Linked DNA regions of Simiduia agarivorans SA1 = DSM 21679. The protein of the gene in region 2 interacts with the protein of the main gene of each other region in a pairwise test. Links are inferred from orthologs where the notes say so. Each region holds a gene or a part of one and is shown on either strand. Other genes may lie near its edges.

Region 1 (4,254 bases), 670 kb from region 2 along the record:
GGCAACCGGTGACAATTACGGTCACCGCGGCGATAACGGCAAGGCCTTCGATGGGCATCACATTAAAGGCAGCCAATACCATCACCGACAATATGGACAGAATTGCCAACGGCGCCTTATCCCGGCGGTAGGCCCGCTCCTGCACCGTGTTGAGCGAAATCATGTCGCCATTATCGGAAAATTTCTGGATCTGGCCCGCACTGCCCTCCACCAACATCACATCGCCAAACTGCAGTTGCAGATCATCCAGGTTGGATTGGATGTTTTCATCCTGCCGGTGCACCGCCAGGACGTGAATGCCGTATCGCGCTGTCAGGTTCAGGTCGCGCATTGGGCGGTCGCAATAACGTGAATTGCGACCGACAATTGCCTCCACCAGAATCACGTCGCGGGTGGCAATGGTTTCAAATTTTTCTTCACCGTTGGCGGTAAATTCCAACAGGCCATTTTCCCTTAGTTCAACGACATCCTGCATGTTGGTGTGCAGTATCAGTCGGTCGCCGGCCTGGAGTATGGTGCTGCGGGACGGCTCAGTGAGCTCTTCATCACCGCGGAAAATCCGCAACACCTGATTGCCGCTGTTGCCGTTAAGGTCTGCCTCGGCAATGGTCTTACCAATCATTGGCGAATGGTGAGGCACCATCAGATCGGTCATGAAGGTGCGGTCGCCTGACAAATTCAACTGATTAGTCAGGGTCTCCCGGTCCGGTAGCAGTCGATTGGCAAAGACACCAATAAACACCACGCCCACGCCTGCCATCACCAGACCCAGCAGAGTGATTTCAAACATACTGAACGGGGTCATCCCGTATTCGCGCGCGACGCCGTCGGCCAGAATATTGGTACTGGTTCCCAACATGGTCATGGTGCCACCCAGAATCGTGGCGTAAGACAGTGGAATCAGCAGTTTGGAGGGTTTGATATTGCGGCTGGTGGCGAGGGCAATGGCCACCGGGGTAAAAATTGCCACCACCGGGGTATTGTTGATAAACGCCGACATCACCAATGCCGATAACATCAGCATAATCAAGGCTTGCGAAGGACTGCGACCCGACACCGCTTTGATGCGGCTGGCCAGCCATTCCACGCAACCGGTGCGCTCCAACGCGGCCGACAAAATAAACATGCAGGCAATAGTGACCGGGGCACTGTTGCTCAATACGCCGAGTACTTCTTTGCTATTCAGCAAACCCGCCGCCAACAACACGGCAACGGCAATCCCCACGACCACGTCGGGGCTGAATTTTTCACGCACGAATGCATAAAGCATCCATGCCAGCAACGCCGCCACGAGCAGAAGCGCAAGAGTAGGCGAATTTTCGAGCAAGCCGCTCATAGGGACAAATGCACCAGTGCCATTCTATGGAGTGGGGCAAAATAGAGGATGGTGGTTATAAAGTCTAAGATTATTTGCTGCGGTTTATATAACCAAAAAGGTTAGTGAACACCAAAAACACAAAACCCGGCAAAGGCCGGGTTTTGGTACGAGCGGGAAATACTTACTGGGCCGCTTCGTCAAGCAAAGGCTTCAGTTCGCCCTTCTCGTGCATCTCGGTAATGATGTCACAGCCACCGATCAATTCACCCTTGACCCACAATTGCGGGAAGGTCGGCCAGTTGGCGTACTTGGGCAGCTCGGCCCGGATATCGGGGTTAGACAGGATATCCACATACGCAAACCGCTGACCACAGGCCATAATCGCCTGCGAGGCGCGCATCGAGAAACCACACTGAGGCGCGTTGGGCGAGCCCTTCATGTAAAGAATCACAGCGTTCTCTTCAATCTGCTTTTTAATGGTCTCGATAGTCTGATTTGTGTCCATTGGGCACCCCTGTAACAATTGAACTGCAACGAGCGGCCGTAATTCCTACCTGTCCGCTCAGGTATTGGCGCGCATTCTACAGGAACAAGGGAAGAAGTTGCACCGCTTTCTTTAAGTGGCAAAGCTACTATAAAGTAGCGCCCCTGAGCAGCTATTGTTTCATTTATTGCGCACGCATTTGCCACGGAGCCCCCTATGGCCGCCACACCCGAATACCTCGCCACGGTAAAGGAATTGTCCGACCGCATTGTCGAGGCGCAAAAGCCGATCCGCATTCTGGATGCCGTCAAATGGCGACTGGAAACCAAGCAGGCCTTCTTCAAAAACAAATGCAAAAAAGCGCCCGTCATCGGTGACGGCTACTACGAGGGAAATCCACTGGGATTTGACCCGCACGCCAAACGCAAAGAGTTCCATGACATTGAGCGCGACATCAATCGCCAGCTGGGGCAATTGAGTCCGGTAACCGGCATGATGCGCCGCGCCTGCCGGGAGTATCAGATGGTGGTGCGCATGCTGGAGGCACGTGGCCGCGACGAATTTGGCGATTTGTCCCAGGAACTCTACGGTTCCGCATCCGACGTATTCCATGTGGGAGACCCCACCGTTGCGGAATTGGGCACCAGCATGGAAGAAACGCTGGTCAGCCTGTTGCAGCATGATTCGATGACCGAAGACGATAAAACCATCGACGCCGATGCCGCGGTCGCCGAGCTGAATGCCCGCATGGGCCGCGTGTTCCCCAATGATGGCATCCGGGTGATGATCTCCGACGGCATTACCGCCGATGCAGCCGCCGGCACCGATTACATCAAGATCCGCAAGGGCGCCATGCTCAACAACAATGACATCGATGTGCTGGAAGCGCACGAGGGCTGGGTACATCTCGGCACAACGCTCAACGGTATGGCACAGCCCTACTGCACCTTTTTAGGCAAAGGCCAGCCCTCCTCTACCGTTACTCAGGAAGGTCTGGCGGTTTTGACCGAAATTATCACGCTGCGCTCCACCCCTTCGCGTCTGTATAAATTGATCAACCGGGTACGGGCAGTGACGTTGGCCGAGGATGGCGCCAATTTCATGGACGTGTTTCATTACCTGCGCGACAAGTCCCTGTCCGAAGAGGACAGTTACACCATTGCCAGCCGGGTCTTTCGCGGCAGCACGCCCGACGGCAAGCCCTTCACCAAGGACATTTCCTACATGAAAGGCTTTGTTCAGACCTTTAACTTTATGCGACTGGCGGTGGCCCAAGGCAAACTCGACAAGCTGCCGCTGTTGTTTGTGGGCAAAATCCAGTTGGAAGACATCAAAACCATCGACCAGCTGCTGGCCGAGGGCATTGTGTTGCCGCCTAAATTTGTCCCGCCCCACTTTGCCGACCTCAAAGGCCTGGCCAGCTGGCTCAGTTTCAGCCGCTTTATCGCCGCCCTGAACTTCCAGCAGGTGGAGTCGGACTACGCGTCCCTGTTATCGTAAGGCGATACGGACAAAAAATGTTCTTTCATCTATTGCCAAGCTGAAGCTACAACAATAGAATTATCTGCACTTTGAAACCATCAAAACCGCAGATTCTGCGGTTTTTTATTTCCAGAGAGGAAAATCCATGACCACACCGGCCCTGATGAACAACTATGGCGAACGCAAACTCACCATTGTGCGCGGCCGTGGCAGCCGCGTGTGGGACAGCAATGGCAAGGAATACATCGACGCAATCTCTGGCATCGCTGTATGCGGCCTGGGCCACTGTCACCCGGCGGTCACCGAGGCAATCAGCCAGCAGGCCGATACGCTGGTGCATATCTCCAATCTGTACAACATCCTGCCGCAGGAGCAGTTAGCAGAAAAGCTGGTTGCGCTGTCCGGCATGGACAAGGTGTTTTTCGCCAATTCCGGCACCGAAGCCAATGAGGCCGCCATCAAGCTCGCGCGCAAATGGGGCAACGCACAGGGTAAAACCTGCCCCACCATCGTGGTAATGGAGCACAGCTTCCACGGCCGCACCATGGGTGCACTGTCTGCGACCGGCAACAGCAAAGTCCAGGCAGGGTTTGCGCCGCTGGTGGACGGCTTTATCAGAGTGGCATACGACGATGCCGCAGCGGTTGAAGCATTGGCAAACAATGATCAGATAGTAGCGGTGCTGGTTGAACCGGTACAAGGTGAAGGCGGCGTGCACGTGCCCGCCCCCGACTACCTGAATAAATTACGCGCAATTTGCGATGCCAATGGCTGGCTGCTGATGCTCGATGAGATCCAGTCCGGCAACGGCCGTACCGGCAAGTTTTTTGCGTACCAGCACAACGGCATACTGCCCGATGTGGTCACCACTGCCAAAGGTCTCGGCAACGGTTTTCCCATCGGGGCCACACTGGCACGCGGTGCGGCTGCAGAGGTGTTTCAACCCGGCAATCACGGCACCACCTTTGGC
Region 2 (5,194 bases):
TGGACGTCCATTGCGGGCCTGCTGGGCGCGTTGATGGTGAAGTTCAGGCACCTGTTTGCCATCGCCCGCCAACGGCGTCGGGCTGAAGCGTTTCAGGCGGCCAGCCTTACCGATGTGGCGAATTTACTGACTGATATTCACCAGGCACTCACCACCGATGAAGTGCAGGGCGTGCGTGCCCAGTTGTTGTCCCTCAAGCAAGAACAGAAAGCCAGCTTCAATCAGCTGGTGAATCAACTGTCGGATTACCAGGCGGGCATGGCCCGGGCCAATGCCGAAGCGCTGGTTAAGGCAGTAGATAAGGTCATGCGGGATTTCAACGCGGAGATCAACACCCAATACGGCGAAAACTTCCAGGCCCTGAACGACGCCGTGGGTAAGCTGTTGCACTGGCAGGAAAGCTACCGTCATGAACTGGATGCCTTGTTGCAAGCACAAAAAGCTAATGGCGAATTGTTGGACAAGGCAGCCAGTGCCTATGGCGACATGGTGGCGCACGCCGATGTATTTACCAAGGTGTCCCAATCACTGGGCGATATGTTGGCCGGGACTGAGTCACAATCGAAACAATTGGCGCATCACCTGGAATTACTCGCCGAAGTATCAAGTCGGGCCGCCGAGGGTTTGCCTGCCATGGGTGAAAAACTCCGGCACATGACCGACGAGCTGGCAGACAACCTGGCGCGCAGTCAGCGCGAAGTGAGTGAGAATCTGCAAGCGGCAACCCAGGCGTTGGCGAATACGTCGCAACAGGTGCATGCCACTCTGGCCGAGCTGGCCAGTGGTACAGACCAGCGGGTGGCTGATCATCTTGCCCGAATTGAGCGGGGACTTGAGCAGGAACTGGTGCAGGCACTCAAGACTTTCGGTTACCAGATGACGTCCTTGTCGGAAAAATTTGTTAACGATTACACGCCGCTCACCGAGCGATTACGCACATTGATTCAACTTGCGGAACAGGCCAATGGCAGTCGTACCGGAACCAAACCCAGAACTGGCGTCCTCGCCGACTGATTTTACCGAACAGGAAGAGCATTGGGTTTCTGTCAGCGATCTGATGGGCGGGCTCATGATGGTGTTTCTGTTGATTTCCGTGATCTACATGGTCCAGTTGGAAATTGAGTCGCGCAAAATAAAAGATGTTGCCATTCTGTACGATCGCTTGCGTACGCAACTGTATCAGGACTTACAGGCGGAGTTTGAAGCGGATCTGCCCCGTTGGGGGGCTGAATTGAACCCTGATTTGAGTTTGCGTTTTTACAATACGGAGCTTTTATTTGAACGGGGTGATTCAGATCTTAACCCTGCGTTCGCGGAAATTCTGGCCGATTTCTTTCCGCGTTACATCAGAATTCTCACCGCCGAACCCTATCGCAACGATATTCTGGAAGTGCGCATAGAGGGCCATACTTCCAGCGATTGGGGGCAGGGCGCACCGGTGGATGAGGCCTATATCAAAAATATGAACCTGTCCCAGGCGCGCACGCGATCGGCGGTGGCGTTTCTGTTGGCGTTGGACGCCGTGCAGACAGAAAAGGCCTGGCTGATCCGTCACCTGACGGCGAACGGATTGTCCTCCTCCAAGCCCGTTTTGCAAGCCGATGGCGCAGAAGACGAGGTGCGTTCGCGCCGGGTGGAATTCAGGGTGCGGACCGATGCGGATTCTCGTATCGCGACCATTTTGCAGGACGTGCGATGAACCTGCCGGACTTCGATAACTTTGCCCCGCTACAAGCACTGCGGGAAAAAATGCAGGCGGTGGCCCTTGGTCATTACGAGTTTTTTGACCCTAAACGCCATCTCACGGGAGACGAGCGTCTGGCGTTGGTTCAGGGGCTGCGCTTGCCACTGCAGGCGATCCGGCCTTTGGATGACAAAACCTTTGCGTTCAAAAACGCCCGGGTCATTCTCTGGTCCGCCGATGTGATGCAACAAAGCGTGTATCACCTGTGTTTTTGTGACCAGATGACATTGAGTGGCGATGTCGTGGTGGGAACCCAGCCGCCTGATGTCGCCCAGGTCTGTGCCGCCTGTCTGGATCATTTACAGTACGAGGGCCACAATTCACATCGTCACCGGCATCAGGATTACTATGCCCAGGTAAGGAAAAATTTCAGCGCGCAGGATTTTTTCAGCCGGTTTGTCCACTACCCGGTAGATGGTTAATGGTGTTCAGTGCACCGGGGTATCTTTGGCTTCCGTTTCCTGGGCTGAGTAAAACGCCACTATATCCTCGGTAAGCGAGCGGCCGACGGCGCGCCGATCTTTGGAGCGACGGCGTTTGCGGTGGTAGAGGTCAAATGTCATACCGGCGCAGCGGTCAGGGTCTTTTCTGCGGTCAGCGCCAGACCGGCGCTCCACGAACAGCGGTTTGTGTTTATCGTTCATTCCTACACCTAAGACAGAGTTTTTTTAGTTACACCTTGTCCTTGGTGTTGCCGTATCATACGTTTTTCCGGTTCCTAAACTGGTACCTGCGTCGCAATATTGGCGATGTGCGCGCCGTTATCGGGACGTACGGCATCGTAGTTGGTTCTTGCGTGCCATTATGCTGGCGACCCGCGGGGCTCCAGAGCCGGGTGATCGGCGGATTCATTGGATGTAACGAAGGTAGATATGACCAAGCAACAGCGTTTAATCGACAGCCTGACAGCGGCCTTTTCACCCTCCCACCTTCAGGTGGCAAACGAGAGTCATATGCACAATGTACCGCCCGGGTCGGAATCTCACTTTAAGGTGCAAATGGTTTCCGAGAAGTTCTCCGGTAAGCGTCCGGTTCAGCAACACCAGATGGTTTATGCGGCGTTGGGTAGTCTGATGCAGGAAATCCATGCGCTGGCCCTGCACACCTGGGCGCCAGAACAATGGGCTGGAGAGCAGGCGGCAGCCTCGCCCCAATGCCTGGGTGGCAGTAAGTGAGTTGTGCATTTATTGCTCAATCACTACAATGCGCGCCTTTTTAAGATTTAACCATTTGGTAGACCAATGACCGCCGTAGTTTGTGCCCTCTATAAATTTGTCACCTTGCCCGAATATGAATCGCTCCGTGAGCCACTGCGCCTGGAAATGGAGCGCTTGGGGGTCAAGGGCACCTTATTGCTGGCATCCGAGGGTATTAACGGCACGGTTGCTGGGTCCCGTGAGGCCATAGACGGGCTGTTGGCGTATCTGAAGGCCATACCGGCCTTTGCCGAGCTCGACTATAAAGAGTCCTATGAAGACGCCGTGCCTTTTTACCGTACCAAGGTCAAACTCAAGAAAGAAATCGTTACCATGGGCGTCGAGGGTATCGACCCGCGCCAGGTTGTGGGCACGTATGTTGAGCCTGAAGACTGGAATGCACTCATCTCAGACCCCGATGTGACCCTGGTGGATACCCGCAATTACTACGAGTATGAAGTGGGCAGTTTCAAGGGCGCTATCAACCCTGAAACCGAGAGTTTCCGGGAGTTTCCTTCTTATGTTGCAAAAACCCTCGATCCGGCCAAACACAAGAAGGTTGCCATGTTCTGTACCGGAGGTATCCGCTGCGAGAAGTCCACGGCGTTACTGAAGCAGCAAGGCTTTGAAGAGGTGTATCACCTGAAAGGCGGCATTCTCAAATATCTGGAAAAGGTGCCGGCCGAGCAAAGTCTGTGGAATGGCGAATGCTACGTGTTTGATAACCGGGTTACCGTGAACCACGCCCTGGAAAAGGGGTCGTTCGATCTGTGCCACGGTTGCCGCCATCCCATTACCGATAAGGACAAGCAGTCACCTCATTATGAGGAAGGGGTTGCCTGCCCCCGTTGCCACGATAGCCTCAGCCCGGATCAGCGCAGACGCTTCAGCGAGCGCCAGCGCCAGATCCAGATAGCCAAAGCGCGCAACGAGGCGCATATTGGCCGGGCACCCACCGAGCGCCAGCTCAAGTCGGGCCAGCGGGGCTGACGGCGCGGTGGCAGTGCGCTGTACGCTTCTTTGCCTGTCACTGCTGCTACTGAGTGCCTGCTCGGACCTGCCGGTTAAACATCCTTCCTGTTCAGATCTGTTACTGAAAGATCCCGTTTATGCGCCTGTGGACGCGCATGGGCGCTACGCCGTAAGCCGTTATCTGGCCTCCATTGCTGACGGTTCTGAGGCTTGGTGGGATTGGAGTGCTGCGATGGCAACCGAGGCTACCAGCGTGCACGACCAGTCCGCCGATTGTGCTTATGTCGGGCCACTGACGCTTGCCGGACATACACCCCGATACCCCGATGAATACCGGCTTACACTGAGGGCGTTGGGCGTTTATCCATTGACCCGGATTCCTTTTGTGATGGGGGTCGAGCGGGAGTTGATTAAAACCGAACAGCACTATTCGGCGTTTGCGCAGGCGGCGTTGAGCGATGAGCGTTGGTCGGTATTCGGTATGGATACGTCCTCCCTCGGGCTGATCGTCAGTAATCCACTGTTGGCGCCCCCGTTCAGACAGGCGTTAACGCAGGATGTATTGCGTCAGTTCGCCCCGCAATTTGCGGTTGAAAAGGGCGCTGATGTCTCACTGAACCGGCCCGGATTACCCGTGCGTGACCCGGCGGGCGAGTTGCAATGGCAGGCGCAACCGACCCTTTTGGTGTTCGCCTCCGTGGGCGAATTCCAGGGCCGGCAAACGCTGCAGTTAAACTATCAGGTGTGGTTTGCTCAGCGCCCCGCCAATGGCCGCTGGGACCCGCTGGCCGGCACGCTCGACGGCTTGCATTGGCGAGTGCATCTGGACCAGTCGCTGGAGCCGCTCGCGTTTGATGTGATGCACACCTGCGGGTGCTGGTATCAGGTTTTTCCGGCCTCGGGTTATCGCATAACTGCCGAGGACGGCTATTGGCAGGAGCCGGTGTATGTCGGCCCGTCGCTGAGCCACCCGAATCCGCTGTTACTGGTTACGGCGGATAGCCACAGTGTGGTGGGCGTCCGGGCGCCAATCGATAAGTATGAGCCGATGGCGGCTTTGCAGTTGGCACCCGCCATGATTGGCAGTAAACAAGGCCTCTCCCAGCGGGTTAAAGCGCATCGGCGTTTGTTCAATCCGCAAGGCTATATTCCCGAGTCCGGGCGACTTGAGCGCTATTTCTTCTGGCCCATGGGCATACCTTCCGCTGGCAGTATGCGGGCACCGGGACGCCATGCCATTGCGTTCACCGGCCGGCGACACTTTGATGACCCCAACCTGCTT

The links. The genes of interacting proteins can lie anywhere in the genome.
Region 1: the proteins of M5M_RS01955 (region 2) and grxD interact in binary tests that used the Escherichia coli proteins (3 or more experiments, as listed by UniProt). The link is inferred for Simiduia agarivorans SA1 = DSM 21679 from one-to-one orthologs.

What each region holds. Positions count from the first base shown.
Region 1 is NC_018868.3:1,115,747-1,120,000, forward strand. What follows is about bases 162-3,072. They hold grxD (Grx4 family monothiol glutaredoxin), read right to left. Parts: upstream 1,824-3,072; coding sequence 1,500-1,823; downstream 162-1,499. Other genes in these bases: M5M_RS05025 (SLC13 family permease), read right to left, coding at 162-1,336; M5M_RS05035 (flavohemoglobin expression-modulating QEGLA motif protein), read left to right, coding at 2,019-3,072. In the rest of the region: more of M5M_RS05025, read right to left, coding at 1-161; more of M5M_RS05035, read left to right, coding at 3,073-3,302; M5M_RS05040 (acetylornithine transaminase), read left to right, coding at 3,430-4,254. UniProt on the Escherichia coli protein: Monothiol glutaredoxin involved in the biogenesis of iron-sulfur clusters.
Region 2 is NC_018868.3:443,203-448,396, forward strand. Bases 1,345-4,267 are described here. They hold M5M_RS01955 (BolA family protein), read left to right. Parts: upstream 1,345-2,616; coding sequence 2,617-2,919; downstream 2,920-4,267. Other genes in these bases: M5M_RS01940 (OmpA family protein), read left to right, coding at 1,345-1,699; M5M_RS01945 (hypothetical protein), read left to right, coding at 1,696-2,166; M5M_RS01950 (hypothetical protein), read right to left, coding at 2,173-2,388; trhO (oxygen-dependent tRNA uridine(34) hydroxylase TrhO), read left to right, coding at 2,986-3,930; M5M_RS19260 (hypothetical protein), read left to right, coding at 3,944-4,267. Also shown: M5M_RS01935 (hypothetical protein), read left to right, coding at 1-1,014; more of M5M_RS01940, read left to right, coding at 965-1,344; more of M5M_RS19260, read left to right, coding at 4,268-5,194. UniProt on the Escherichia coli protein: Transcriptional regulator that plays an important role in general stress response. Has many effects on cell morphology, cell growth and cell division. Acts by regulating the transcription of many genes, including dacA (PBP-5), dacC (PBP-6), ampC and mreB.